2 regions of the Rhizobium sp. 862_C5_N1_2 genome follow, and region 2 is predicted to be linked to the other one. Evidence: predicted binding sites of a transcription regulator. Region 2 holds the regulator's gene; the other holds the start of a gene.
The links. Region 2 encodes LexA, which represses DNA repair genes until DNA is damaged. Its sites were predicted from a motif close to TGTTCNNNNTGTGTTCNG; they were not measured.

Region 1: a site for LexA is predicted at 13,708-13,725, ahead of ruvC (crossover junction endodeoxyribonuclease RuvC). Genes of this name have one in related genera too.

What each region holds. Positions count from the first base shown of each region.
Region 1 is NZ_JBPWPT010000001.1:3,643,564-3,658,493, forward strand. It holds gene tolR (protein TolR) at 1-409, opposite strand, end outside; gene tolQ (protein TolQ) at 428-1,147, opposite strand; gene ybgC (tol-pal system-associated acyl-CoA thioesterase) at 1,523-1,978, opposite strand; gene ACD590_RS18195 (NAD-dependent epimerase/dehydratase family protein) at 2,098-3,318, shown strand; gene ACD590_RS18200 (glycosyltransferase) at 3,329-4,165, shown strand; gene ACD590_RS18205 (NAD-dependent epimerase/dehydratase family protein) at 4,162-5,079, shown strand; partial or broken gene ACD590_RS18210 (hypothetical protein) at 5,139-5,842, shown strand; gene ACD590_RS18215 (5-formyltetrahydrofolate cyclo-ligase) at 5,961-6,548, shown strand; gene ACD590_RS18220 (TIGR00282 family metallophosphoesterase) at 6,552-7,376, shown strand; gene ACD590_RS18225 (MBL fold metallo-hydrolase) at 7,540-8,385, shown strand; gene ACD590_RS18230 (pyridoxamine 5'-phosphate oxidase family protein) at 8,522-9,025, opposite strand; gene ACD590_RS18235 (YebC/PmpR family DNA-binding transcriptional regulator) at 9,167-9,913, shown strand; gene ACD590_RS18240 (LLM class flavin-dependent oxidoreductase) at 10,079-11,080, opposite strand; gene ACD590_RS18245 (methyl-accepting chemotaxis protein) at 11,207-13,522, opposite strand; gene ruvC (crossover junction endodeoxyribonuclease RuvC) at 13,767-14,276, shown strand; gene ruvA (Holliday junction branch migration protein RuvA) at 14,318-14,930, shown strand, end outside.
Region 2 is NZ_JBPWPT010000001.1:1,761,072-1,776,001, reverse strand. It holds gene pdhA (pyruvate dehydrogenase (acetyl-transferring) E1 component subunit alpha) at 1-325, opposite strand, end outside; gene ACD590_RS09005 (FtsB family cell division protein) at 471-791, opposite strand; gene eno (phosphopyruvate hydratase) at 929-2,203, opposite strand; gene kdsA (3-deoxy-8-phosphooctulonate synthase) at 2,452-3,297, opposite strand; gene ACD590_RS08990 (VOC family protein) at 3,294-4,190, opposite strand; gene lexA (transcriptional repressor LexA) at 4,389-5,108, shown strand; gene ACD590_RS08980 (ComEC/Rec2 family competence protein) at 5,089-7,521, opposite strand; gene gltA (citrate synthase) at 7,812-9,101, shown strand; gene lpxB (lipid-A-disaccharide synthase) at 9,133-10,311, opposite strand; gene ACD590_RS08965 (LpxI family protein) at 10,308-11,189, opposite strand; gene lpxA (acyl-ACP--UDP-N-acetylglucosamine O-acyltransferase) at 11,193-12,011, opposite strand; gene fabZ (3-hydroxyacyl-ACP dehydratase FabZ) at 12,008-12,475, opposite strand; gene lpxD (UDP-3-O-(3-hydroxymyristoyl)glucosamine N-acyltransferase) at 12,468-13,535, opposite strand; gene bamA (outer membrane protein assembly factor BamA) at 13,586-14,930, opposite strand, start outside.

The DNA.
Region 1 (14,930 bases), 1.9 Mb from region 2:
AGCCTGCACCCTGAATACGGGCCATGACGTCGGCGATGACGCCGTAGGGCGCTGTTGCGTCGCCGCGCACGAAGATACGTTCGTTATAACCGGTGGTGGCGATCGCCTCGAGCTTGGCGGCGATCTCCGCCGCCGGGATCGGTGTTTCCTGCAGGAACACCTCGCCGTCGTTCTTGACGGAGATGGTGATCGGCTGCGTCTCGGAATTCAGCGCCTTGGCCTGCGTTTCCGGCAGGTCGATCGGCACGCCGACGGTCATCATCGGTGCCGCGACCATGAAGATGATCAAAAGCACCAGCATGACGTCGACGAGCGGCGTCACGTTGATTTCGGAAATCACGGCCCTGTTCCGACCGCCGCGACGGCGGCGTCCGCCGCCTCCGCCATTGCCTCCAACAGCCATACCCATGTGAGAATACTCCGTTGGTTATTGAGCGGCAGCGCGCGGCTGCAGTTTCTCGTCGATCTGGCGCGAAAGTATGGCGGAGAATTCATCCGCGAAACCTTCCATTCGGCCCGAGAGCTTGCCGGCATCGGCAGAGAACTTGTTGTAGGCGATAACTGCCGGGATAGCGGCGACGAGGCCGATCGCAGTGGCAAGCAGCGCTTCGGCGATACCGGGCGCGACGACCGCAAGGTTGGTCGACTTCGAACCGGCGATCGCCTGGAACGAGGTCATGATGCCGACGACCGTGCCAAACAGACCGATGAATGGACCGGCCGAGCCGATGGTCGCGAGCGATCCGAGGCGAGCGCCGAGAAATTCGGTCTCACGGGCGAGCGTCACGTCCATCGCGCGGTCGATACGCATCTGCAGGCCGATCGGCGAGCGGGCGCCGCGTTCGAAGGATTTCTTCCACTCGCGCATGGCAGCCACGAAGATCGCTGCCAGCCCGGTATTGTTGCGTTCCGACAGCGAGCGGTAGAGTTCTTCCAGCGACTGGCCCGACCAGAACACCTGCTCGAACTTGTCGAACTGGCGCCGTGCGCGGCCATAAGCCAGGTATTTGTCGATGACGATAGCCCATGTCCACACCGAGGCCGCGATAAGCCCGAGCATGACGAGCTTGACGACGATGCCGGCCTGCATGAAAAGCGACCAGAGGCTGACGTCCGTCGTTGCTGCTGCCAATCCTACTTGTTCCATTGATCCAAAATCCCCGAATCCAAACGCCCGGTGCTGGACCGGGCGGCACAAACTGATCTCGCAAGAAGTGTCCGGCGGCCGCCGCCCAAAGCCCTGGTCAAACTTCCAAGCTCATCTTCCGCCTTCTTGCCGTCAAATTTGGTCAAAGGAAGGCGTGCACCGCACAAACTCCGACTTTCCCAGTAAGACACCATTATGGTTAATAGATCGTTAGTGCCGGACTGTGACAGTAAGCCTGTATTTGGAAGATTTCGTTCCATGGATTACTTGACCGGAGCAAGGTCCGGCTGCCGAAAGAGCGCTCATCCTGCGGCGCGGGAATTCCTTCACATAAAGTTCAAGTTTTGACAAGGTCCGATTTTTCGGCAATTCGGCCTATAGCGGCATGCTGCCTTCCAGGAATTTCGCTGCCAGTGTTTCCGGCAACCGCCTTGGCCGCCCCCGGGCGTTGATGACGGCGATGATCACCTTGGCGGCGATCAGCAGCGTCTCGCCCGAGCGGATCTGCTGATTGAGCACCATCTTGGCGCCGCCGGCTTTCTCCGTGTGTGTCAGGATCGTCAGCACATCGTCCATGCGCGCCGGGCTCTTGAAGTCGATCTCCATGCGGTGGACAACGAAAACGAGGCCCTCCTCATCGGCGCTGACGAGTTCGCGCTGCTCGACGCCGAGGCAGCGCAGATAATCGGTACGGCCGCGCTCCAGGAAATGCAGGTAGCGGGCGTGATAGACCAGGCCGGAAAAGTCCGTATCTTCATAATAGACCCGCTGAACGAGGCGGTGTCCGGCCTCCGTCAGCTCTCCCGAAATGGAAAAAGGGCGTTCCGTCATAATTTTCTCCAAACTGAGGTGCCCTGTTTGGCGCAACGCTTCCCGACAGGCAAGCATTGAATGATTGTCACAATTCCTAACTATTCCCGATAATGAGCGACCAATCAGGAGACGATGTGATGAAGATTGCGGTTATGGGCGGAGACGGGTTCATCGGTTGGCCAACCTCGCTGCATCTCTCCGATGCCGGTCACGACATCCATATCCTCGACAATCTCTCCCGCCGCTGGATCGACACGGAACTTGGCGTTCAGTCGCTGACCCCGATGGATTCGATCCAGGAGCGCACCCGCATCTGGCATGCCGAAACCGGACGCCGCATCCACTTCAATCTGATCGATCTCGCCAAGGATTACGAACTCCTGAAAAACTGGCTTTCCGAACACCGCCCGGATGCCGTCATCCATTTCGCCGAACAGCGGGCCGCGCCCTATTCGATGAAGAGCGACCGCCACAAGAACTACACCGTCAACAACAATGTCAGCGCCACGCACAACCTGCTGAACGCGCTGACGGAACTCAATCTCGATGCCCATCTCATCCATCTCGGCACCATGGGCGTCTACGGCTATTCGACGGTCGGCGCGGCGATTCCCGAAGGTTACCTGCCGGTCGGCATCGAAACCGCAGGCGGGGAGACGGTCAACCAGGAGATCCTCTATCCCTCCAATCCCGGCTCGATCTATCACATGACCAAGTGCCTGGATCAGCTTCTCTTCCAGTTCTATGCGAAGAATGACGGCCTGAGGGTCACCGATCTGCACCAGGGCATCGTCTGGGGCACGCATACCGAGCAGACGCGCCGCCATGCGCAGCTGATCAACCGTTTCGACTACGACGGCGATTACGGCACGGTGCTGAACCGCTTCCTCATCCAGGCGGCGATCGGCTATCCGCTGACGGTGCACGGCACCGGCGGCCAGACCCGTGCCTTCATCCATATCCAGGATTCGGTGCGCTGCATCGAACTGGCGCTGAAAAATCCGCCGGCTCGCGGCGCCCGCGTCGAGATCTTCAACCAGATGACGGAAACCCACCGGGTGCGCGACCTCGCCGAGATGATCGCCAGGATGAGCGGCGCCAACATTGCCTGGCTGCCCAACCCGCGCAAGGAAGCCGCAGAAAACGAGCTGATCGTCCGGAACGAAAAATTCCGCGATCTCGGCCTCGACCCGATCACGCTGGAAGCGGGCCTGCTCGGCGAAATCGTCGACGTCGCCAAGAAATTCGCCTATCGCGTCGACCGCGCCCGCGTTCCGGCCGTCTCCGCCTGGACCAAGGACATCGCCGCGACGATCAATCACGATCCGGAAGGCAAGCGGCTGAAATCCGTCTCGTGAGCGCCGCAATATGACGAGCGCCAGCGGCATCCCCGCCCGTTTCGCTTATGTCACACTCGTCACCAATGCCGACTACGCCATGGGCGCAACCGCGCTTGCCCGCTCCTTGCGCCGAACCGGCACCGGGGCTGACATCGTCGTTCTCCACACCAGCGGCGTCGATGCGGCCGCCCTTTTGCCCCTGAAAGCACTCGACTGCCGGCTGATCGCGGTCGAGCACCTGCCGCTGTCTGCCGCCTTCAACGAACGCCATGCGCGTGGCCAGCTCCATTCGACAGCTCCTTTCACCAAGGGTCGCAAACCGGATTTCCATTCGCCGCTCGACAATTTCTGCAAGCTCAGGCTCTGGCAACTCGTCGAATACCAGCGCTGCGTCTTCATCGACGCCGACGCCCTCGTGTTGAAGAACGTCGACAGGCTCTTCCTCTATCCGGAATTGTCAGCCGCCCCCAATGTCTACGAAAGCCTCGCCGACTTCCGCCGCATGAATTCCGGTGTCTTGGTCGCGACGCCCTCGCATGACACATTCCGGCACATCCTCGAAAAGCTCGACAGGCGGGACGCCTTCTGGCGGCGCACCGATCAGACCTTTCTCGAGACGTTCTTCCCGGATTGGCACGGCCTGCCGGTTTATTTCAACATGCTGCAATATGTATGGTTCACCATGCCGGAGCTTTGGGACTGGAAGAGCATTTCGATCCTGCACTACCAGTATGAAAAACCGTGGGAAAAGGATCATCCCAAGGCAGCGCGACTACAACCTTTGATCGATCTGTGGCACCGTTTCCACGATGGCGGCGATGTGCCTGAGATCTCGGCGCTGGACAATCCGGAAGGGGCAGCATGAAGGTACTGGTATCGGGTGGAACGGGTCTCGTCGGCCGGTATGTCGTCGAGGAACTGCTGGCCGCCGGATATCAGGTGATCGTCGGCGGGCGCCGCGCGCCGCTGCCTCGCCTCTTCTCTCGCCCGGTCGAGTTCGCGGCGCTTTCGCTCGATCCCGACAAGGATCAGATCGACGTCTTCGACGACGCTTACTTCTTCGTCCACGCCGCCTTCAGCCATGTTCCGGGCAAATATCGTGGCGGCGAGGGTGACGATCCGAAGACCTTCCACAGGTTGAACCTCGATGGCACCGTCCGGCTTTTCGAAGCCGCCAAACGCGCCGGCACGCGCCGCTGCGTCTTCCTGTCCAGCCGCGCCGCCTATGGCGAACATCCCGAGGGAACCGAACTGACGGAGACGATGCTGGCCAAGCCAGAAACACTTTACGGCCAGGTCAAGCTCGATGCCGAACGCGCGCTTGACCACCTCTCCACGCCGGGTTTTGCCGGCGTAAGCTTAAGGGCAACCGGCGTCTATGGCGATCTCTCACCGAACAAATGGGACGGCCTCATCGCCGATTACCTCGCCGGCCGGCCGGTTGTTGCCCGTCGGGGAACGGAAGTTCACGGCCGCGACCTCGGTCGGGCGGTAAGGCTGATGCTGGAGACGGAAAGCACCCGCATCTCCGGCGAGGTCTTCAACGTCTCAGACATGTCAGTCGACACGCGCGATATCCTTTCGCCCATCCGCCGCGAGACGGGCTGTCGGCACGCGCTGCCGGCCCCTGCCGATGACGCTGCGCTCAATCCCATGAGCACTGCGAAAATCCGCACGCTCGGCTGGGCACCGGGCGGAGCGCCTCTATTCGAGGAGACGATGCAGCAGTTGGCCGCTGCGCTGCCGAAATCCGCAAGACACAGGTCCACGCAAGTCTGACGTTGCAGAATGCCCGGAATTGCAATCGGGGGCCCGAATTAAAAATCGGGGGATTGTCCATGCAGGTCGCGACCACGTCTGCCTCCATCATCTTGCGCGGCACGTCTTCGACGGCAGCCATTTCAGCCGCCGGAAGCGAGACCGATCGAGGCTGAAGCTGCAGCGCGCCACCCAGGCGCTGCAGCAGATGCGCCAGACCTTGGCGAACTCGGGAGACGAGGCCAAGGCGAAGGCGCAACGCAAGCTCGAAGAGGCAAAGCAGCAGTTGGAGATGCTGCGCAGCTCCAACATGGCTCCTGAGGTAGTCGCCTGGTTGGCCGCCGAACTGGCGCGCAAGGTCGGCACCGCCGCCTCCGAATTCGCATCGGCTGTCGCGACCGGCAGCCCGGCAACAGCGGTTTCGATGGATGCAGCCACGGGTGCTGCGGCCGTCGCAACCAGCGGGGCCGATGCTGCGCTGACGGATACCGCTGGAGAAACTGCGGCCGGCGAGACCAGCTCGCAGGAACCGGACGCCGCCACCAACGCCCGCAACGCCTATGCGAGCGTCGCTGAGGATGCCCCGAAATTTTCGGGCATTTCGGCCGATGATCGCGAAACGATGGAAGAGTTCAAGGCGGTGGTGCGCGAACTCAAGCAAGTGCTCGAAAAGGCGATGCGCGAGTTGCGGCAGCAAGACCTGCAGGCCGGAGCGAATGCCGTTCCTGATATGGCAGGCTTCTCCATCGGCGCCACGACAATACCGACAAGCATCGTCGTCTGACGATCCGCAGCCGCCGTCGGACGAGGCGTGAAACGCGCGTGATACCGTCGCATCCGGCATTTGCATCGGACATCCAGCCGTCTATGCTCGGGTAAATCTCTCAGAACCGGCAGATCGAATGACCGCGAAAGAATTGAAAGCGCAGCTGCGCAACGAACGGCTGTCCGCACGCGACGCCATCCCCGCCGAGAAACGCGCCTCCAAAAGCCTCGCAATGGCCGAACATGCCGGCGAGGCCGTCGGTTTTGCGCTGGGTACGATCGTCTCCGGCTTCCTACCGATCCGTTCGGAAGCCGATCTCCGGCCGCTGATGGCGCGCTTTGCCGTGCGCGGTGCGCGGCTCTGCGTGCCGGCGATCCTTGACCGGCAGACCATCGTCTTTCGCGAGCTGGCGGAAGGTGCGCCCCTCGTCGACACCGGTTTCGGCACGGTCGGCCCCGGCGCAGATGCCGCCATTCTTGATCCCGAGATTATGCTGGTGCCGCTTTCGGCCTTCGATATCAGCGGCCACCGCATCGGCTACGGCGCCGGCCACTACGACCGCGCCATCAGCCGGCTGAGGCAAAAAGGCCTGCATCCGAAGCTGATCGGCATTGCATTCGACTGCCAGGAAGTGGCACATGTGCCCGCTGAGCCGCACGACATAAGCCTGGATGCCATCCTGACAGAAAGCGGCCTTCGCTTTTTTGCCTCTTGGATTGGATAGGGAATGCGGCTTCTTTTTCTGGGTGACATGGTCGGCAAGACGGGACGCACGGCGGTCTGGGACCGTCTTCCCGGCCTGGTTTCCGACCTCAGGCTCGATTTCGTCATCGTCAACGGCGAGAATGCCGCCGGCGGCTTCGGCATCACAGAGGACATCTTTCTGGAAACGATCAATGCCGGCGCCGATGTGGTGACGACAGGCAACCACGTCTGGGACCAGAAGGAAGCCGTCGCTTTTGCCGGCCGGCACGATCAGTTCCTGCGTCCCGCCAACTATCCCCAAGGCACGCCCGGCCGTGGCTCCGGCCTTTTCTATGCCAGAAACGGCGCGCGCGTGCTCGTCGCCAACGTCATGGGCCGGGTCTTCATGCATCCCGAACTCGACGACCCCTTCAAATCGGCGGAGGTCATCCTCGACGCCTGCCCGCTGAAGGAGCAGGCCGATGCGATCATCTTCGATTTCCATGCCGAGGCGACCAGCGAGAAGCAGTGTTTCGGCCATTTCGTCGACGGCCGCGCTAGCTTCGTCGTCGGCACCCACACGCATGTACCGACGGCCGACGCACAGATCCTGAACGGCGGCACCGCCTATATGTCGGATGCCGGCATGTGCGGCGACTACGACTCCTCTCTCGGCATGGACAAGGAGGAGCCGCTCAACCGCTTCATCTCCAAGATGCCGAAGGGCCGCATGGAAGCCGCGAACGGACCGGCGACGATCTGCGGCGTCGGCGTGGAGATCTCGGATACGACAGGACTTGCAGAAAAGATCGCGCCGCTCCGGCTCGGACCGCGGCTGGCCGAAACGGTGCCGGAGTTCTGGCGGTAACAGGCGACAGGCGGCCGTCCAACACGCAATTGTGAGGACCCGCCGTCTGGACCCCTGCGGCCTCATGCCGCATCCTCCCCGCCACTCGGGTATAACCCCAAAATCGGTATCGATTTTCCGGGTTATGCGCCGGTTGAAGGTGATAGAGCGCCGGAGGGGTGGCATGAAGCCGCGGTATCTTATCCTCGCTATCGCATGCCTTGCGGCCTTCGCCGCGCCCAATCTTGCCGGGGCACAAGAGCAGCGGCCACCGGTCAGCCAGTGCCAGGCGATCGCGCAAACCATCCCCAAGGTGACCTTCGCAAGTTTCTCCGGCGCCCTGCCGCTGATGCCTGCCGTCTCCGAGGGCGAGGACGTCAAACTGACCTTCCTCGGCCATTCCACCTTCGAGATCGAGACCCCGGGCGGCATCGTCATCGCGACAGACTATAATGGCTGGTACAGACCGGCGACGATGCCCGATGTCGTGACCATGAACAAAGCGCACACGACCCACTATACCCTGACCCCCGATCCCGGCATCAAGCACGTGCTGCATGGGTGGAGCGACATTCCGGGCGAAAAGGCCAACATCAATCTCGTCGTCGGCGATGCCTATATCCGCAACGTTACGACGGATATCCGCTTCAGCTACGGCCTCGGCGGCGCGCATGAGAACGGCAACTCCATATTTATCTTCGAGATCGCCGGCCTGTGCATCGGCCATCTCGGCCACCTGCACTACGAGCTGACAGATGCCCATTATACCGAGATCGGCCGCCTCGACGTCGTCATGGTCCCCGTCGACGGTGGCCTGACGATGGGCGCCGACAGCATGAGCCGCGTCATCAAGCGGCTACGCTCGTCGTTGATCCTGCCGATGCACCGACGCGGCCCGCCAGTCGAAGCCTTCGTCTCGATGTTCGGCAAGGATTTCGACGTCGGCAATGCGCCCGATGCCAGTATCACCGTCTCCATGCGCACTCTGCCGAAAAAGCCGCTGATCTATGTGCTGAAGGGCGTGCAGTAAAAGGCCCGGCGGTTTTCCTTCTACAGCGCCGCGCGTCTTTTCAGACGCGCAAAGGACGCTGTAGCACTTTGAATTGCTGCATAATTTTATCCTTAAATCGATTCCGAATTAAGGAATTATGCAGTGGCACTGCGCGTCAAGCGAACTGCAGGTGACGCTTGATTCCGACATCCGGCATCTTGTCATCGTCGAGATTGGCCTTGGCGATCTCCCAGCCGAATTTCAGCTTGTTGCCTGTGGAAACCCAGATCTCCGCATCGTCGACATGGAGGGACAGCATGGTGAGCTTGGGGTCCTTCTTGCCGCCGTCATACCAGGCTGCGACGATCGAGCTCCAATATTCCTCGATCTTGGAAGGGTCAGGATGCACCTCAATCACACCGGCGAGGCAGGCGTGATAGTCGTGATCCTTACCGACGACACAGAAATGCGCGCGGCTGCCGGGCTTGATGGCGCGCACGATGTCGGCATCGGTCTTGGTGTAGAACCAGATGGTGTTGGTGGTGGGATCGGCATGCGGCGCCATCGGCTGCATGTGCATATCCAGTCCGGAAATTCCGAGCATGCCGGCATGGACATCGTTGACCTGATCCCAGAGCTGACGTGCTGGATGTTCCTGCGCCTCGCTGAGACTTGCCATGACCGTTCCTTTCCGTTGGATGGAGTTCGATTGAAACGCCATCCCCTCGCCTTTGTTCCGAACTGCTTTTTCCTTGAACGGGTGCCGTTTCGCTCTTATAAGGCGGCCCATTCCGAACAATGAGACGTGGACAGGGGTGCCATGGCTGGCCATTCACAGTTTAAAAACATCATGCACCGCAAAGGCCGTCAGGATGCCGTGCGGTCGAAAATGTTCTCCAAGCTTGCGCGCGAAATCACCGTTGCCGCCAAGGCCGGCCTGCCCGACCCGACGATGAACGCCCGCCTTCGCCTGGCGATCCAGAACGCCAAGGCCCAGTCCATGCCGAAGGACAATATCGACCGCGCCATCAAGAAGGCAGCCGGCGCCGACGGCGAAAATTATGACGAAGTCCGCTATGAGGGCTACGGCCCCGGTGGCACGGCGATCATCGTCGAGGCTCTGACCGACAACCGCAACCGCACCGCCTCCAACGTCCGCTCGAGCTTCACCAAGGCCGGCGGCGCTCTCGGCGAAACCGGTTCCGTTTCCTTCTCCTTCGACCATGTCGGCGAAATCACCTACAAGCTTTCCGTCGGCGATGCCGACAAGGTGATGGAAGCCGCAATCGAAGCTGGCGCCGACGACGTCGAGACCGACGAAGACGGCCACTACATTACCTGCGGCTTCGAAGCCCTCGGCGAAGTGGCGAAAGCGCTGGAATCGAGCCTCGGCGAAGCCGAAACCGTCAAGGCCGTCTGGCGCGCCCAGAACAACGTGCCGGTGGACGAGGAAAAAGCCCAGTCACTGATGAAGCTCATCGACAGCCTGGAAGACGATGACGACGTGCAGAACGTCTATTCCAACTTCGAAGTCTCGGAAGAAGTGCTGGCGAAGCTCTCGGCCTGATCTCCTCAGGCAGATGTCAAATATAAAAACCCGGCTGCAACGCCGGGTTTTTTCTTACCGGAAAGGTGGCGCCGTCAGAGTGCGCCTTGCGTAGATCCTAGAGCATGATGCCGAAAAGTGTGGGCGGTTTTCGGACAGGCCGACCCAGCCTAAAATCATCCTGTTCTAAGCGGCGGCTCGCATAAAGCTCCCCAGCCCTGCGAATAGTTCCACCGATGTCAGCCGCGCCTCAATGTCGTGGATCGGCATCGAGATGATCACCTCGTCGGCCTGCGTTTCCCGCAGAAACTCAGTCAGTTTCGCCTCCGCCGTCTTCGGCGAACCTACCACGGCATAACGCAACGTGTGTTCGACATTCATCTTCTCCATCGGCGACCAGAAATCCCCCATATCGGTCACCGGACGTGGGAATGGGCCGCGGACATTGCGGCGCAGATTGACGAACTGCTGCTGGGCGGAGGTGAAATGGTAGCGCGCCTCCTCGTCAGTCGCTGCCACCGCGCCCATGACGCCGACCATCACATGCGGCTTGTCGAGCGTCGCCGAGGGCTGGAAGCGGTCACGGTAGATCGCGATCGCATCGAGCAGCATGTCGGGGGCGAAATGCGAGGCAAAGGCATAGGGAAGCCCCAGCATGGCGGCGAGCTGGGCGCTGTAGAGACTGGAGCCGAGCAGCCAGATCGGGATATGTGAACCATTGCCGGGAACTGCGAGGATCGCCTGATTCTCGACCGGCGTATCGAGGAGTTGCTGCAGCTCCACCACGTCGTTCGGGAAGCTGTTTGCACCGGCCTCGAGGTTGCGCCGCAGCGCCTGTGCCGTGCGCATGTCGGTTCCCGGCGCGCGCCCGAGGCCGAGATCGATGCGGCCGGGGAAGAGTGCCTCCAGCGTACCGAACTGCTCGGCGATGACGAGCGGCGAGTGATTGGGCAGCATGATGCCGCCGGAGCCGATGCGGATGCGCTTTGTCGCAGCCCCGACATGGCCGATGACGACTGATGTGGCAGCGCTGGCGATCCCCGGCATGCGGTGATGTTCAGCAAGCCAGAAGCGCTTGTAACCGAACTCCTCAGCCTTCACAGCCATTCGCGCCGAGGCGTTGAGGGACTGGTGCACGGTGCTGCCTTCGGCAACGGGGGAAAGGTCGAGTATGGAGAAGGGAACCATGGGAAACCTGCCGGGCAGTTGGACGATGCCGTCTATGTAGGTTCGCACCCGCGCCATTCCAAACCATGGACGCAAACAAAAAAGGCCGCGCGAGCGCGACCCTTATGCAATGTGGAAAGGTGTGGCTTACCGCTGACGGCGCAGCACATGCACCTCGGCGCTCTGCGTGTGATGGCTATGCGGTAGCGTGAAATTGCCGAGCTGGCGGTCCATTTCCAGGGCTTCAGTCGCCAGCCGGTGGATCGCCGCCGTCGTCTCCTCGACCATCGAGGCGTTCTGCTGCGTCATCGTGTCGAGTTCTGCGACGGCACTATTGATCTCACGCAGCGTATTGGCCTCCTCGCGGGTCGCACCCATGATCTCGTTGATCTGCCCGTTGATCGCCTCGACATGGGCGCCGATGCCCGTCAGCGCAACGCCCGCTTTTTCCACAAGCGTAACGCCACTTTCGACCTCATGCGTCGATTTCTGCAGCAGGCTGGAGATCTCCTTGGCCGCACTCGATGAGCGCTGGGCCAGCTCGCGTACTTCCATGGCGACGACGGCGAAGCCCTTGCCGGATTCACCGGCGCGCGCTGCCTCGACACCGGCATTGAGGGCCAGGAGGTTGGTCTGGAAGGCGATGTCGTCAATGACCGAGATGATCGTGTTGATCTGGCGCGAGGAGGCCTGGATTGCCTCCATCGCCGCGATCGTCTCGCGCATGATCTGGCCGGAACCCGTCGTCTCCTTCTTGGCATCGCGGGCGATGCGTTCGGCCTGTTCGGCTCGCTCGATCTGCCGGCGGACCGACTGGGTGATGGCGCTGATCGCATTTGCCGTCTCGGTGATCGAGCCGGCCTGGCGCTCGGTGCGCCCGGCAAGCTCGTCGGCGCCGGTGCGCATCTCCTCGGAGCCGGCGCGCACCGCCATCGAGTTGCTGCCGATTGCCGTCATGGTTTCGCTGAGCGTCGCCAGCGCCTCGTTGAAATTGACCCGCAGCCTTTCGAGCTCGTTCGGGAAGCGCGTATCGATCTGGTAGGCGAGATCGCCGTTCGCCAGATGATGCAGGCCCTCGTCAATCGCCTCGACCACCTGCTGCAGCGTCTTGGCCTCGGCCTCACGCTCGGCCAGATTCTGCTGGCGGTCGTGCTCGGCCTGCAGGCGGGTCTCTTCGCTGGCAGCTTCGAGCTCGCGGCTTTCGATCAGCGAGTGGCGGAAGCGGTCGAGCGCGTTGGCCATCGTGCCGATCTCGTCCTTGCGGTTCAGGCTGCCGATCTCGCTGTCGAGCTTGCCGTCGGCGACATCGCGGGTGACGCCGGCAAGCCGCGCAAGCGGCGAAAACAGGAAATTGGTGACGAGCCCGGTCGCGATCGCCATGACGACGAGCACGCCGACGCCAATCATCGTCAGCAGGGTGGCGATCTCGATCGAGCCGGCATTGAGCTCGCTCAGAAGCACGCTCTCGGCCACGAGGAAACGGTCGCCGCGATAGTCGATACCGCGAACATAGGCGCGGGCCGCGCCGTCCGCCCGGCTGAAATCGGCAACCGTCATCGCCGAACTGGCAAGCGCGCTCTTGATGAAGGTGAAGGGCGTCGTATCGAGCGTCGCAAGCTTGCCGCTCGCGTCGAGGCCGACGGCGGAGCCATCGCCGGAGACGATCGCCGCCCGCGCCGTGCTGCCCTGGACGATGCCCTTGGCGAGGATGCCGGTGACGATCTCGTCGCGCACCTTGAAGAGAATGACGCCCTTGGCCGCTCCAAGCTTGACGATCGGCACGGCATAAAAGATCGCCGACTTGCCGCTGCCGGCATCGACACGAAGGCCGGAAAAGCCTGTCGGCGCTGCATCATCGGTCGCCTTGGCGGTATTCTCGATCGCCTTGGCGAATGCGATGCCGGCGCCGGTCGCCTTCCAGGCATCCGACTTCAGGTTCTCGGCGAAGTCGTCTTCCTTCTTATAGGAATAGAGAACGGTGCCCTCGAGATCGACAATCAGCAGATCGCTGAAGGCGGTATCCTCGAGGTCGCGGGCGACTTCGCCCTGCGTCTTCTCGTGGCTCGAATAATAAAAGCCGCTCGGCCCTTCCGGCTTGATGAGCTTCTCGCGCTGGTCGGCGGGGTTGGGGTTGCCGGCTATGAAAACCTTCTTCAGTTCGGCGCGGGCATCGCCCGCGGTCTTCTCGATGGTCTTCCAGCCGCTCTTCAGATTGGTGATCGACATCTGCAGCGCCTCGATGCGCGCGATGGAATTTGCTTGGTTTTCAAGCTGCGTCAGCTGGTCCTGCAGCATGTCGCCGCGAAAAATCAGCACACTTTCCTTGGCCTTCAGCGCCTGCTCGTCGGAAATGCGGCTGCTGGCGAAATAGGCAAGCACATCGATGACCGCGATGGACAGCACGGTCATCAGAATGAACGTGACGATGACCTTGAAGGACAGGGACTGAAATCTCTGAGCCATGTACAACGAACCCCTTCTGAACGCGCCTGCCAGCGCGGGCACGCAGCGCATGCCTGATCTACTGACCTGTAAACAGAACATCGGAGGCTTAACTCTTTGCCAAAAGAAGCCCCTCTCGTATTCGATGACTAGAATTCAGGCATCTGTTTTAATTCGCGGTAAATGGCAGGGCCGAAATTCAGGAACGTTTTTGTTTTGTTCACATATCGATGGCACTTATTTCGCAATCGCTATAGGTTGAACCATGCAAAATACGATTCGCATCGTCGGCATCGATCCCGGGCTTCGCCGCACCGGCTGGGGAGTGATCGACACATCAGGCAATTCCCTGCGGTTTGTGGCATCTGGAACCGTGACCTCTGATGGAGACATGGACCTTGCCTCCCGTCTCTGCCAGCTGCACGACGGCCTGGCGGAGATGGTCCACAGCTATAAGCCGGATGAAGCCGCCGTCGAACAGACCTTCGTCAACAAGGATGCGGTGGCAACCCTGAAGCTTGGCCAGGCCCGTGGCATCGCCATGCTGGTGCCGGCACGTGCCGGGCTGCCGGTCTCCGAATATGCCCCGAACGCCGTCAAGAAGGCCGTCATCGGTGTCGGCCATGGCGAAAAGCACCAGATCCATATGATGTTGAAGATCCTGATGCCGAAAGTCGAATTCAAGGGCGACGACGCCGCCGACGCCTTGGCGATCGCCATCTGCCATGCGCACAATCGCGGCAGCAACCGGATGCGCCAGGCACTGGCCGGTTAATCTATACTTGACTTGTTCCCATCTGCTGAGAGACCCGACCCATGATCGGCAAGCTGAAAGGCACCATAGACGAGATCGGCGAAGACTATGTGCTCGTCGATGTGCACGGCGTCTGCTACGTCGCCCATTGCTCGGCCCGCACCCTGTCCAAGCTCGGCTCGGCCGGCGAGGCCTGCGTGCTGTTTATCGAAACATATGTGCGTGAGGACCAGCTGAGGCTCTTCGGCTTCATGACCGCGCTGGAGCGGGAATGGTTCAACCTGCTCCAGAGCGTCCAGGGCGTCGGCGCCAAGGTGGCGCTCGCCGTGCTCTCGACGTTGACGCCAGGCGAACTCGCCAATGCGATCGCCCTGCAGGACCGCGCCGCCGTCTCGCGTGCGCCGGGCGTCGGTCCGAAAGTGGCGATGCGTCTTGTCACCGAGCTCAAGAACCGGGCGCCGGCCTTTGCCGGCGAAGCGATCAATATCGCTCTCAAGCAGGAACTCGGTGAAGGCGTCGCGGCAGCACCCGTCGCCGATGCGGTGTCCGCACTGACCAACCTCGGCTATTCCCGCGACCAGGCCGCGAATGCGGTTGCCGCGGCAATGAAGGCGGCGGGCGATGGCGCCGACAGCGCCAAGCTGATCAGGCTGGGATTGAAAGAGCTGGCGCGGT
Region 2 (14,930 bases):
CGCCGCGTGCTTCCATGCCGGTTGCCAGCATATGGCCGTGATCGCGATAGGCGGTGATGACCTGGTCGCCTTCCTTCTGCGCCATCTGCATGCCGACGACGACAGCTTCCTGACCGATGTAGAGGTGACAAAAGCCGCCGATGAAGCCCATGCCGTAAAGCTGGCCGGCCTTCTCCTCGAAGCGACGGATCAACAGCATCTCGCGATAGGCCTTGAGCTCTTCATTGCGATCGAAGTCGGCTACAGGGCCTCCATTCGATGCTTTGGCTGCCGGTTTTGCTGCAGTTTTGCGGCTGGAAACGGTCGCGGTCTTTCGCGGCGCCATTCAACCCTCCCTATGGGTTTGTCGTTTCTTGGTGGGGCGTACCATAGGGAAGAAATATGACCACAGCAATGCCATAATTGCATGGCTCGTATTCGCTGCTAAATTATTGGAAGAACTATGAAAATTCCAATTAACCTGTTTTCGGTTAATTGGAATAATGGTTGAATATGACGATCTCGTCCGCGCGCGACATGTTGAGCTGATAACGCGCTTTTTCGTCCAACATATCCTTGTCGAGCGAGCCGTCACTGAGGAGCGCGACCTGATTTTCCAGATGTTCGCGCTTCGCCTTCAAGACTGCAAGCTCTTTTTCACGCGCGACACGCTGATGCTCGAACGTCTCCGTTGCGCGCAGGCCGTAATCGCCATGGATGCAATGATAACCGAAATAGGAGAGGAAGGCGACCGTCATGGCCGGAATGACGAAGCGACCGATCTTTCTCTTCTTATGATGCTTTGTCCACATACACGCATGCTCTTGAACGCATTACCAATTCGTTCAATCTAACGCGCAGAGATTAACCGTTCGTTGACTCTAAAAACCGGGCAATAAAAAACCCGCGCCGGAAAGGCGCGGGTCAAGCCATTGAACATCAGATCCGATCAGCCGCGAATGATCGAGCGGCCGGCATACTGGGCCTGCGGGCCGAGGCCCTCTTCGATGCGGATCAGCTGGTTGTACTTGGCAAGACGGTCGGAACGCGACAGCGAGCCGGTCTTGATCTGACCGCAGTTGGTGGCGACCGCAAGATCGGCGATGGTCGAATCTTCGGTCTCGCCGGAACGGTGGGACATGACGGCGGTATAGGCCGCCTTGTGCGCCGTGTTGACGGCATCGAGCGTTTCCGTCAGCGAGCCGATCTGGTTGACCTTGACGAGGATCGAGTTGGCGACGCCCATGCGGATGCCGTCGCGAAGACGGGCGGAGTTGGTAACGAAGAGATCGTCGCCGACGAGCTGGGTCTTCTTGCCGGTCAGGTCGGTCAGCGTCTTCCAGCCGTCCCAATCGTCTTCGGCCATGCCGTCCTCGATCGAGATGATCGGATACTTGGCGGCGAGCTCAGCCAGATATTCGGCCATGGCGCCCGATTCCAGCGTGCGGCCTTCCCCTTCGAGAACGTATTTGCCGTCCTTGAAGAATTCGGTCGAGGCGCAGTCGAGGCCGAGGTAGATGTCCTCGCCCGGCTTGTAGCCGGCTTTCTCGACCGACTTCATGATGAAGTCGAGAGCTTCCGAAGCACTCTTCAGACCCGGTGCGAAACCGCCTTCGTCGCCGACATTGGTGTTATGGCCCTGCGCGGCAAGTTCCTTGCGCAGCGTATGGAAGACTTCCGAACCCATGCGCACGGCTTCGGCGATCGAATCGGCGCCGACTGGCAGGATCATGAATTCCTGGAAATCGATCGGATTGTCGGCGTGGGCGCCGCCGTTGATGATGTTCATCATCGGCACCGGCAGCAGGCTGGCGGAAGCGCCGCCGACATAACGGTAGAGCGGCAGGCCGGACGCCTGGGCAGCAGCCTTGGCGACGGCGAGCGACACGCCGAGGATGGCGTTGGCGCCGAGGCGCGACTTGTTCGGCGTGCCGTCCAGCTCGATCATGATGTTGTCGATCTGGATCTGGTTTTCGGCGTCGATGCCGCCGATCGCGTCGAAGATCTCGGTGTTGGCGGCTTCCACCGCCTTTTCGACACCCTTGCCCAGGTAGCGCTTGCCGCCGTCGCGCAGTTCGACCGCCTCATGCGCGCCCGTCGAGGCGCCCGAGGGAACGGCCGCGCGGCCCATGCTGCCATCTTCGAGATAGACATCGACTTCGACGGTGGGGTTGCCACGGCTATCGAGAATCTCGCGGGCGATGATATCGGTGATTGCAGTCATGGGTTCTTCCTGCTCGGTGGGTGGTGATAAGTCGGTTCGAAACCTGTCTTAGTCGAAGGCGTGCAAATTACAATGCTGCAATTTCCAGCCTTCGAACCAGCGTTTGGATCTCGCCTAAAGCGCGTCGCGATCTTTCAGATTCGCTTGCCACGCTTTAGGTCTTTGGCTTTCCGCATGTCGTTGTCGCAAAACCGCTGCACACTTTTTCGCGACATGCCTATAGCACGATCATGTCAGGCTGTTGAACGTCAAGCCTTGGCGACCGCATCGAAGGCAAGCAGCTTTTCAAGCAGCCGCGGCATGTCCTCGAGATAGACCATGTTGGGGCCGTCGGAAGGTGCATTGTCGGGGTCCTGGTGGGTTTCGACGAAGACGCCGGCAATACCGGCAGCCACTGCTGCGCGCGCCAGTGTTTCCACGAATTCCCGCTGACCGCCGGAGGAATCGCCCTGCCCGCCCGGCTGCGCAACGGAATGGGTGGCATCGAAGATAACGGGCGCGCCCATCGCCGCCATGATCGGCAGCGAGCGCATGTCGGAAACCAGCGTGTTATAGCCGAATGAGGCGCCACGCTCGCACAGCAGCACGTTCGGATTGCCGCTGGCGTTGAGCTTCTTCAGGACGTTCTTCATATCCCAGGGAGCGAGGAACTGGCCCTTCTTGACATTGACGACGCGGCCGGTCTTGGCGGCGGCGATGAGAAGGTCGGTCTGGCGGCAAAGGAAGGCCGGGATCTGCAGGACGTCGACGACCTTTGCCACCTCCGCGCATTGCTCGGCGGTATGAACGTCGGTCAGGACAGGAAAGCCGAATTCCTTCTTGAGGGCGGCAAAAACCTCCATGCCCTTTTCGATCCCGATGCCGCGTTCAGCCGAGAGCGAGGTGCGGTTCGCCTTGTCGAAGGAGCTCTTGTAAACGAGGCCGATGCCGAGCTTTGCGCAAAGCTCTTTCAGCGTGCCGGCAACCATGAAGGCGTGGTCGCGGCTCTCCATCTGGCAGGGACCGGCAATCAGCGACAGCCGGCCGGTATTGGAAAAGGTCACCTGGCCTTGGCCTTCGCCGATCTTGACTTCGGAATTCGTCTCAGTGCTCATCGTGTCTCCTCGAAGGCGAAGAGCGTGCCCTGCCCGGGCGCGGGCTTCACCAGAATGCGATTGTTCTTGCGCGTGTATGTCACCCCGTTAGCAGCCAAATGCGCTTCTGTCACGGCAAGATCGGCGACAATGAAGAGGATTGCCCGGCCACGCAGGCCGCGATCGGCGGATGAGCCGGCGATCTCGAAATAGGCTTCTAGCCCTTCCGGCGTCATCAGACTGATTTTCGCGTTCGAAGCAGCAACATTGACGCCAAAACCGGTTTTCTCGACTGCCGCCTGCGCCACGGCAAGGCCGACGAAGGCTCCGAAAGCGGCAGCATCAGGCGCGCAGAGCGCGATCTCGGCAATGCCGGTGACGCCATTGGCATGCGTCTCCAGCGCGCCGCGGTCGGCCGGCAGCGGATTGACGCGTTCGACGCTGAAAAGGAAGAGATCGGGCGCTCGCAGGTCGCCGGCAAAAGCCAGCTTGAAGCCGGCGATGCTCTCAGAACCGTCCGGCATCGTCATCGGCCGGGTGAACTGCAGCATCTCGCCGGCGCTCGATCCGTTGCCGACGAAGTTCTGATGATCGACGCCGGCATCCTTACTGCCGAAAGCAAGCCCCGAAAGCCCCTCCTCGCCGCAGCGGAAGCGGAAGGCCCGGTTGCGGGCCGTGAAAACATTGCCTTGCCGCGCTGAGGCCTCGCTCTCCTCGACACTCGCAATCCCGAGCGGCTCCAGATAGGTCTTGTCGGCAAAAAAGACGCAGGCGTTTTCCGTTCCGAAGGGATGGCGTGCATCGGCGGCAACGGTGAAGCCGAGCTTGCCAAGCCTCTCGCGCGCCAGATCGATATTGACGACGGGCAGCACCACATGATCCAGCGGGTGCGGCTTGGCGGAACGCTCGTTCATGATATCCCTCCTGGAAACGGCAAGAGATGTGCGATGGCGCGCCCCTCAATGCAAGAGATGTGTCCCAATCCGGCGAATGAAAATAAAAATCTCAACGAGTTGGCGCCAAGTTTTACGGAAATTTAGCTACTTGCGGAACACATATGGAACATATAGTGTCTGTTCTGGATTTGTTTCAATCACGAGGTCACAACGTCGATGCTCACGCGCAAACAACAGGAGCTTCTCCTTTTCATTCATGAGCGCATGAAGGAATCCGGCGTTCCGCCATCTTTCGACGAAATGAAGGATGCCCTGGACCTCGCTTCCAAGTCCGGGATTCACCGGCTGATTACGGCGCTCGAGGAACGTGGCTTCATTCGCCGCCTACCGAACCGCGCCCGTGCGCTCGAGGTTATCAAGCTTCCGGAGGCCTACAGCCCCAGCATTCAGCCCCGGCGGGGCTTTTCGCCCAGCGTCATCGAGGGCAGCCTTGGCAAGCCGCAGCCGGTCGCCACTCCTGCTCCCGCAAAACCCGTCGCCGACAACGGCAACTCGGTCTCCGTGCCGGTCATGGGCCGTATCGCCGCCGGTGTTCCGATCTCGGCGATCCAGAACAACACCCACGACATCGTCGTTCCGGCCGACATGCTCGGTTCCGGTGAACATTATGCGCTCGAGGTCAAGGGCGATTCGATGATCGACGCCGGCATCTTCGACGGCGACACCGTGATTATTCGCAACGGCAGCACCGCAAGTCCTGGCGACATCGTCGTTGCTCTCGTCGACGACGAAGAAGCGACACTCAAACGCTTCCGCCGCAAAGGCGCCTCGATCGCGCTGGAGGCGGCCAACCCGGCTTACGAGACCCGGATTTTCGGGCCGGACCGCGTCAAGGTTCAGGGCAAGCTCGTCGGCCTCATTCGCCGCTATCACTGACATCAGGCAGTCCGGATTCGGCAAAACTGTTGCTGCGCCAGTCATAGGCGCGATGCCGCATCCATGGCCGCGACAATGCATCGAATGCGGTTGCGACCTCCAGGCCGGCGTCGGCGAAGCGCAACTCGACGGAGCCGGTCCTGCGCAGCGTTTCGCCGGTGAAGAGCGTCGCCCCTGAGCGGCAGCTGTTGAAGCGCAGGCGGACCGACGTCACGACGATATCGGCCGCGTCGCATGCCGGACCGAGATAGGCGGCATTGTCGATGACAGCAACGACATGACCATTGCCAAGCCTTGATGTGCACCAGGCCTTCTTGACGCAGGAAAAGCGGTTGGCTTCACCGGCCGCTGCAGCCGCCCGCATCGCCGACCTTGCTTCGTTCTGCTGATCGCGGGAAAGCCTGACGCGGCGGTCTTCTCCCTCCGGCGGAATAACAGGACCATCCAGCATCTTCGGCGGGTGATGCGTCGGCAGGACCAGCGCTCTCTGCCACTGGTCGAAGATGAAATCCGGCGGTCTTTCACGGTTGGAAGCCATGGCCCCCGCCTCGACGATTGCGACGAGACCACCATCCTCCGAAATCGCCAGATCCGGCGGCCGGGGAACCGGCTGAAGCAAGAGGACGAGCGTCGACACCGCGATGATCGATGTGCCGATATGGCGCAGCCGGGTGCGGAGCAGCGTCAGCAGCAGAAAGCCTGCGACGGCGATCGCGAAATACCAAGCGGGCAAGCGGCCGATGCCGATGTCGCCACCCCAGCCGGACACCGTCTTTGCGATCGCGATCACCAGATCGAGGCCGAATCCGACGACCTTCCAAGGCAAAACGTCCAGACCGAAAGGCATGAGCAGCATCGCCAGCAACCCGGCCGGCATGATGATGAAGGAGATGATCGGCATCGTCGCGAGGTTTGCCGGCAGGCCATAGGCAGTCAGGCGATGAAAATGCTCGATCGAAAACAGCGCGGTGGAAAAGCCGCCGATCAGCGAGGTCAGGAAGACGCCGCCGAAGAAACCCGCAACCGTAACGACGGGCCGAAAAATCGGCAGCTTCAGGAAAGCGTTTTCGCGGACGCGCCGGTCCTTCCACAGCTGGTAGCCAGATACCAACGCCAATGTCGCGGCAAAGGACATCTGGAAGCTCGGACCCAAGACCTCGGACGGTGAAATGGCGAGAATGACGAGCGCCGAGAGAGCGACATTGCGCAGGCTGATCGACGGCCGGTCGAAGAAGACGGCAATCAACATGATCGCCATCATGATGAAGGCGCGTTCGGCCGAGACGGCAAAGCCGGAGATCAGGAAATAAGCCGTGACGGCGATGAGCGCGCCGGCAGCGGCGATCTTCTTGGTCGGATAGGCTTGGGCGACACCGGGAAAGAGGCTGAGCAGCATGCGGAAACCGACGAAGAAGATGCCGGCTGACAGCGCCATATTGAGGCCGGAGATAGCGATGATATGAGCCAGACCGGACTGGCGCAGCGCCTCCGTCGTCTCATTCGAGATGGCGCGCCGCTCGTCCGTCACCAGAGCAGCGGCAAAAGCGCCGGTGTCGCCGGGCAGGATCGACCTTATGCGGTCTCCGATACCGCTGCGCAGCCGGTAGAGACCTTCGAGCAGCGCTTCCGTCGTCGATCTGGCCGCTTGCGGACCTGCCTGCAAATCGACCTTTGTCGGCGCACCGTAGAAGAAGCCGTTGGCGCCGATGCCATCGAAATAGGCACCGAAGGAGAAGTCGTTGAGCTCAGGAAGCGCTGGACCTGCTGGCGGCGTCAGCCGTGCCCTGCCGGTTATGATATCACCGATCTCGAAAGGCGCGTCCGCGCCGCGGGCGATCGCGGTTATGCGCCCCGGCGGCCGCTTCACCTCCGGCGCCTCAGTGCCGGTGACGGCAAGAATATAGCGCCACCGCCCGCGACCATCGCCTTCGCGCCGCTCGACACGGCCGGTCACCGTCGTCGTCACTGATGAATCGAGGATCACGGTCGAAGCCCGCCGGCTCTCGAGCTGCGCCGAGACCACGCCGCAGGCGACAAGTGCAAGCGCCAGCAGCGTTGCCCGCAATGCCGCCCGGTTGCGGCTGGCGATGAGAACCGCGACGGTCAGCACCAACAGGCAGAGCAGCGATGCAACGAGCGGGAAGTCCGATGCCGCTAGAAACCAGAAGGCTGAGCCGGCCCCGAGGAAGACCGGTGAGAACAGCAGCAGGCGGCCATGGTCCGCCTCTTCGCCCAGCATGCGCATGCCACCACGCAGCGATTGCAAGGCTACTGCCGGCAGCCGGTGGCGCCACGGTGTCGCCGACTGCGTCGTTGGCGGCCGCGTCACCACGACAGCCGGAGAAAAACCGGCGGAGTCGGCAAGGCCGGCGCCTGCTTCCGGCCGCAATTCGACTGTCGTCAACTCCTGCATGTGCTGCCCAAAGTCACTCGCCCCGACAGGCAGAATGCAACCGCCAATCAAATCCGGCAAGAATAATCGATTGAAAAGTGAGGGAAAATTGAAAGAGCCAAAAGAGCAGTCGAATCATCGGCTTCCGATATGCATGCGGCTCATCGCTGCAGTGCCTAAAAGGTGATACTGCAATGCACAAAATGCCATCACGGTAACTTGGCATTAGCCTCGCGATCATATAGCTATCGGTGAGGACGCTTAACCCCTATGGCGCTTTTATGGCGCCACCGCCATTTCGGAGGATCAGCATGACGGATCAAAGCGCTACAATAAAAATCGGTGACAAATCAGTCGACCTTGCCGTTAAAAGCGGCACGATCGGCCCGAGCGTCATCGATATCGGTGCCCTCTACAAGAACACGGCTTCCTTCACCTACGATCCGGGTTTCACGTCGACTGCATCCTGTGAATCGAAAATCACCTACATCGACGGCGACGAAGGTGTCCTGTTGCATCGCGGCTATCCGATCGAGCAGCTCGCCGAACATGGCGACTTCCTCGAGGTCTGCTACCTCTTGCTTTACGGCGAACTGCCGACCACCGTGCAGAAGAAGGATTTCGATTATCGCGTCACGCACCACACCATGGTGCACGAGCAGATGAGCCGCTTCTTCACCGGCTTCCGCCGCGATGCGCATCCGATGGCCGTCATGTGCGGCTGCGTCGGCGCGCTGTCGGCCTTCTACCACGACTCCACCGACATCACCGATCCGCACCAGCGCATGGTCGCCAGCCTGCGCATGATCGCCAAGATGCCGACGCTTGCCGCCATGGCCTACAAGTACCATATCGGCCAGCCCTTCGTTTACCCGAAGAACGACCTCGACTACGCCTCGAACTTCCTGCGCATGTGTTTTGCCGTGCCTTGCGAGGAATATGTGGTCAATCCGGTGCTTGCCCGCGCCATGGACCGCATCTTCATCCTGCATGCCGATCATGAGCAGAACGCCTCGACCTCGACCGTCCGTCTCGCCGGTTCGTCGGGCGCCAACCCGTTCGCCTGCATCGCTGCCGGCATCGCCTGCCTCTGGGGCCCCGCGCATGGCGGCGCCAACGAAGCAGCGCTCAACATGCTGAACGAGATCGGCTCGGTCGACCACATTCCGGAATATATCGCCCGCGCCAAGGACAAGAACGATCCGTTCCGCCTGATGGGCTTCGGTCACCGCGTCTACAAGAACTATGATCCGCGCGCCAAGATCATGCAGAAGACGACGCATGAAGTGCTTGGCGAACTCGGCATCAAGGATGATCCGTTGCTCGAAGTGGCGATGGAGCTGGAGCGCATCGCGCTCACCGACGAATATTTCATCGAAAAGAAGCTCTATCCGAACATCGACTTCTATTCCGGCATCACGCTGAAGGCGCTGGGCTTCCCCACGACCATGTTCACCGTGCTCTTCGCGCTTGCCCGCACCGTCGGCTGGATCGCGCAGTGGAACGAGATGATCGAGGATCCGGAACAGCGCATCGGCCGTCCGCGCCAGCTCTATGTCGGCGAACCGAAGCGCGATTACATCCCGGTTTCGAAGCGCTGATCGCTTTAAAAGAACCCAAAAGAAAACCCGGTCAGAAACGACCGGGTTTTTTCTTTTTCAGCACGTCGAGAAGGATCTCGGCGGCGTGCTCGCCGGGCGGCTTTTCGGTCTGCATGCGTTGCCAGACGAGATCGTAACCCTCGTTCATTGCCTTCAATTGGAGCGTATCGGCCGACAGCCGCTCCATCCAGCGCGCCAGGCTGGCGCCGCGGACCACCTCGTTCAGATATTCCGGCACGACGGCATAATCGGCGATGATATTGGGCAATGCGCCCGTCCATACCTTGATGCGCTTGGTCAGCAGGCTGATGATCCAATCCGTCTTATAGACGGACACCGTCGGCACGCCGGCAAGGCCGAGTTCGAGGATTACCGTACCGGAAGCCGCCATCGCGGCATCCGCTTCGGCAAAGGCCTTCCACTTCTGCATGGATCCGACCACGACCTCCGGCGGCGTGGCCCAGCCGGCGACGAGACCCTTCACCAGCGCTTCATTGTGCGGCACGGTGGGCAGCAGGAAACGCATCGGGCCGTTGCGGGCGACGAGTTCGCTGGCCGCGTCCTCGAAAAACGGCAGCAGCCTGCTGATTTCGGAGGATCTTGACCCAGGAAGCATCAGGATCGTCTTACCCGCTTCGCCGACGGGTGCGCGCCCGGCGCGCAACCGCCGCGCTTCGAGCAGCGCCGGATCGGCGGTCAGGCGATGGCCGACATAGGTGGTCTCAGGCCCGCCGAGCGTGCGCATCACTGCCGGCTCGAAGGGCAGGACGGCGAGCACATGATCGACGTAGCCGAGCATGCGCGTGGCGCGATATTCCTTCCAGGCCCAAACGCTCGGACAGACGTAATTGACAACAGGCAGATCGGGCAGCGCGGTGCGGACACGCTTGGCGACGCGATGGGTGAAATCCGGGCTGTCGATAATGAGAAGAATATCAGGCCTTGCGGCAATGATGGCAGCCGTCGTCTGGCGGATCAGGGTATAGAGCTTCGGCAGCCGACTCAGCACCTGGGTGATGCCCATGATCGACAGCTCGGAGAAATCGAACAGGGACCGCAAGCCTTCCGCCTGCAGCCCCTCGCCGCCGACGCCGACGAGTTCCACCGGTCCTCTATGAATCCGCTTCAGGGCGGCAATGAGATCTGCTCCAAGCAGATCCCCCGACACCTCGCCGGCAATGACGGCGATCTTCAGCGGCGCCCCGTTCATTCGAGCCCCCATGACGGCAGGCCGCGATCGATGCCGCAGACGAAAAGCCCGGCCTCATCAGCGGCTTTGATGACGGCGGCGCGATCGAGCACCAGCGAGCGGCCGGCCTCGACGGCGACGCCGGCAAGGCCGGCTTTCCTCGCGTTCAACACCGTGGAAACGCCGATCGCCGGCAGGTCGGCACGGATATCCTGTTGCGGCTTGCAGAGCTTGACAAGCGCGCCGCGGCGGCGCGGCGAGATGCGCCCGGCGGCTCTGAGACCCGCGACACGCTCCAGCATCTCGTCCGTGCCCTCAAGACCCTCCAGCGCGACGATACGCCCGCCGATGGCGACGGCGCCCTGGCCGACATCGAGCCGGCCGAGCATTTCGGCGGCTTCCGCCGCGCGGTTGATATCGCGCCGGTCTTCTTCGCCCGGTATCGCCGTGCCGAGCGGGCCGACGGCGGCAAGAAGGTCGGGGGCGATCTCATGGGCACCGACGACGCGCCGGCCGTTTCCCTCGATCAGCCGGATCACCATCTGCAGCACCGTATCGTCGCCGCCGGACAGCAAGGTGCGGATCGCGGCCGGCATCTTCATCAGAGTGCGCAGAGTCGGGCGCACCTCGCGCCATTCCGGCCGGCGCCGCACGCTGCCGGACATGACGACACGGCCGATGCCGTAGCGGTTCAAGAGGCCCTCGAGAGCTGCAAAATCGCCGATGCCGATGACGGCATGGTCATACCCTTCCCAGCGCCGGTCGCTTTCGTCCTTCAGCGCGACGATGACGGGATTTTCACCCGCCGCTCGCGCGGCTTCGGCGACATAGGAAGGCAGAAGGCCGCCGCCGGCGATGATCGCCAGCCGGCCCGCAGCGGTGTCGCCGGATAAAGTCACGGACTAGCCCTTCTGTCCCCGGGTCGGCGAGGACAAGGCGCGGTCGCTGTCAGCGGCGATGAAATCGAGGATGTGGACCACCTGCTCGCAATCGGCATATTCTTCGCGGATGGCGGCGGCGTTTTCGCGGACCGAGCCCGTTCCTTCGAAGATCGACTTGTAGGCGCGGCGCACTCTATGAATGACGGCGCGGTCGACACCGGCGCGCGTCATGCCGACGACGTTGAGGCCGCTCAGCAGCCCGGGATTGCCGTTCAGCATGCCGTAGGGGATGACGTCGTAGCTCACTGCCGAGAGCCCGCCGACGAAGGCCTGACGGCCGACGCGGGTGAACTGGTGAACGGCCGAGCCACCACCCAGGATGACACGATCCTCGATGACGACATGACCGGCGAGCATGACGTTGTTCGACATGATCACGTGATTGCCGACCCGGCAGTCATGCGCGACATGGGAATTGGCAAGGAAGAGGTTGTTGTCGCCGACGATCGTCTGCCCGCCGAAATCGGCCGTGCCGGTGTTCATCGTCACGCCTTCGCGGATCGTGCAGTTGGCGCCGACCGTCAGCGTCGTTTCCTCGCCGCCGTGATGCACGCTCTGCGGATCGCCGCCGACGACCGCCATCGGGAAGATGCGCGTGCCCTTGCCGATCACAGTGCGGCCGGTAACGACCGCATGCGACAAAAGCTCGACATTCGCATGCAGGACGACGTGCGACCCAACATGGCAGAAGGGACCGATCTTGACGCCCTCACCGATAACAGCACCGTTTTCGACGGCGGCCATCGGATGAATGCGGGCGCTTTCGGCGATAGTGCTCATGCCTGATCCTTACGAACGATCATCGCGCCGATATCGGCTTCGGCGACAAGCGCGCCGTCGACCTTGGCATCGCAATGGAATTTCCAGATATTGCCGCGCTGCTTGTGCTTCTTGACATGGAATTCAACACGATCGCCGGGTACGACGGGCTTGCGGAAGCGCGCATTCTCGATGGTCATGAAATAAACGAGGTTGCCGGGCTGGCCATCCTTCTTGGCACAGATCGCACCCGCGGTCTGGGCCATGCCCTCGATCAAGAGAACGCCGGGCATGATCGGAGATTCCGGAAAATGGCCAGTGAAATGCGGTTCGTTCACGGTGACGTTCTTGATGCCAATCGCTGTGTTGTCGCCGTCGATCTCGATGATCTTGTCGACCATGAGAAACGGGTAGCGATGCGGCAGCAGTTTCATGATCTCGATGATGTCAGCCGAAGAAAGCGTTGTCGTGGCTTCCTCAGTCATTTTGCTCGCCTCCAGGTTTCTTCCCGCGCACTCTCGTCTTGGACATCATTTGCGCGACATCTCTCAGATAGTCATTTAGCGGACGCGCAGGTGTGCCACCATATTGTCCGCCGGCGGCAAGATCGGTCATGATACCGCTTTGGGCGGCGATCTGCACGCCGTCGCCGATCGTCACGTGCCCCTTGATGCCGACCTGGCCGCCGATCTGCACGCCATTGCCGATCTTCGCGCTACCGGCGATGCCGACCTGCGCAACGACGGCGCAATGGCGGCCGATCTGAACGTTGTGGCCAATCTGGACCTGGTTGTCGATCTTGGTGCCCTCGCCGATCACCGTATCGTCCATGGCGCCGCGGTCGATCGTGGTGTTTGCGCCGATCTCGACATTGTCCTGAATGATCACCCGGCCGATCTGGACGATCTTGATCATGCCGCGCGGACCCGGCGCGTAGCCGAAACCATCCTGGCCGATGCGGACGCCGTTGTGGATGATGACGCCATTGCCGAGCAGTGCACAGAGAATGCTCGCACCGGCCGCAATCGAACAATCCCGGCCGATCTTGACGCCCGGACCGATGATGCTCTGCGCGCCAATGCGCGTCCCCTCGCCGATCTCGGCATGCGCACCGATGACGGCCATCGGCTCGACGATCACACCTTTTTCGAGTTTGGCGCTCGGATCGATCACCGCGCTTGGCGCGATCTCGCCTTCACCTGGCGAAAAGGTGACCGGGCGCAAGGCTGCGGGATAAAGCAGGCCGCCCGCCATCGCGAAGGCCGCATGCGGATTGGACGACAGAATGACCGGGATATGCTGAGGTACGAGATCAGCAAGCGCCTTGTCGCAGATCACCACCGAGGCTTCGCATGTCGCCAGCTCATCGCGGCTGCGGCGCGACAGGATATAACAGACATCGCCTGCCCGTGCCCGGCTGATGGGGGCAACGGACCTGACAATAACACCGGCATGGTCGGAATTGACAAGTTCCGCCCCAAGAAACTCTGCCAGCTCAGCGAGCTTCAGACCTTCATGGGGCAGAAAGAAAACGTTTTGCTCCATCGGCAATGCTCCAGAACGGAATTGAGTCTTACAGTTCCGGACTGCCGATATCAGAATTGGTTGTTGATGCCAAACTTGAAGTTCTGCGTCTTGTCGAAGTCTTCCTTGAGGACCGGGATCGCGTAATCCAGACGCAACGCACCGAAGGGAGACTGCCAGACGACACCGACACCGACGGAAGCGCGCAGGGAGGCGTCTTCGCCTTCGATGCCGTCGCCCCTCAGGTCAACGTCGTTGCCGAACAACGTGCCGGCGTCGGCGAAGACCGCGCCGCGCAGGTTGAAGTCACGCGGGAAGCCGGGCATCGGGAAGGTCGCTTCGGCCGATGCTGTGAAATAAGTGGTACCGCCCAGCGGATCGTCGTTGGTACCGGAAACGCGCGGGCCGATACCCTTGTTTTCGAAGCCACGAATGTCACCGTTGGTCAGCGTGAACTGGTCGAAGACGTTCAGATGGTCGCCAAAGCCGATGACATAACCCGCCGAAGCCGAGACCGAACCGATGATATCGGCATCGTCGGCGAGCAGACGGTAGTAACGAGCCTTGCCGTAGATCTTGTAGAACTGCGAGTCACCGCCGAGACCGGCAATTTCCTGCGTCGCCGTCGCATAGATGCCTTCGCGTGGCAGGACCGTGTCGTCAAGCGTGTTGTAGGTCAGCGTCTGCGAGACGGAAGAACGTGTCCACGGGCTGTCCTCAACCAGGTGCTGATACGGAGCAGACAGATCGGAAAGATCGCTGTTATCAGCGTCATACTTCATCTGCTTGTAGTTATAACGGAAGGTCGTCGCCAGATCCTCGGTAATCGGCGCGGTGACGCGCAGGACGACACTGGTTTCCTCGTAATCGTAGTTGTCATTGCTCGACGTTTCGCTGCGGTTGACGTCGAAGCCTGCCGCCAAACGGTAGCCAAGGAAATAAGGCTCGGTGAAGCTGACGCCGTAGGCGCGCGAGCCTTCCTGACCGCCGCCGGCCGAGATGCGGATATACTGGCCGCGGCCGAGGAAGTTCTTTTCCTCGATCGAGGCTTCGAGCAGCAGGCCGTCGCCGCCGGCGGCATAACCCGCACCGACACCGAACGAACCGGTCGACTGATCCTGCACATCGACAACCACCACGACCCGGTCCGGGGAGCTGCCCGGCTGGGTGGAGATGTTGACTGAGGAGAAATAGCCGAGCGCTTCGAGGCGACGCTTGGCCTTGGTGATCATCTGCTGATTGAAGGCGTCGCCTTCGCTCATGTCGAATTCACGGCGGATGACGTAGTCGCGCGTGCGGCTGTTGCCGCGAATCTCGATGCGCTCGACATAGGCGCGCTCGCCCTGGTCGACCAGATATTCGACACCGATCGTGTTGTTGTTGAGGTCGCGGTTACCGCGCGGCGTGACGCGCGCA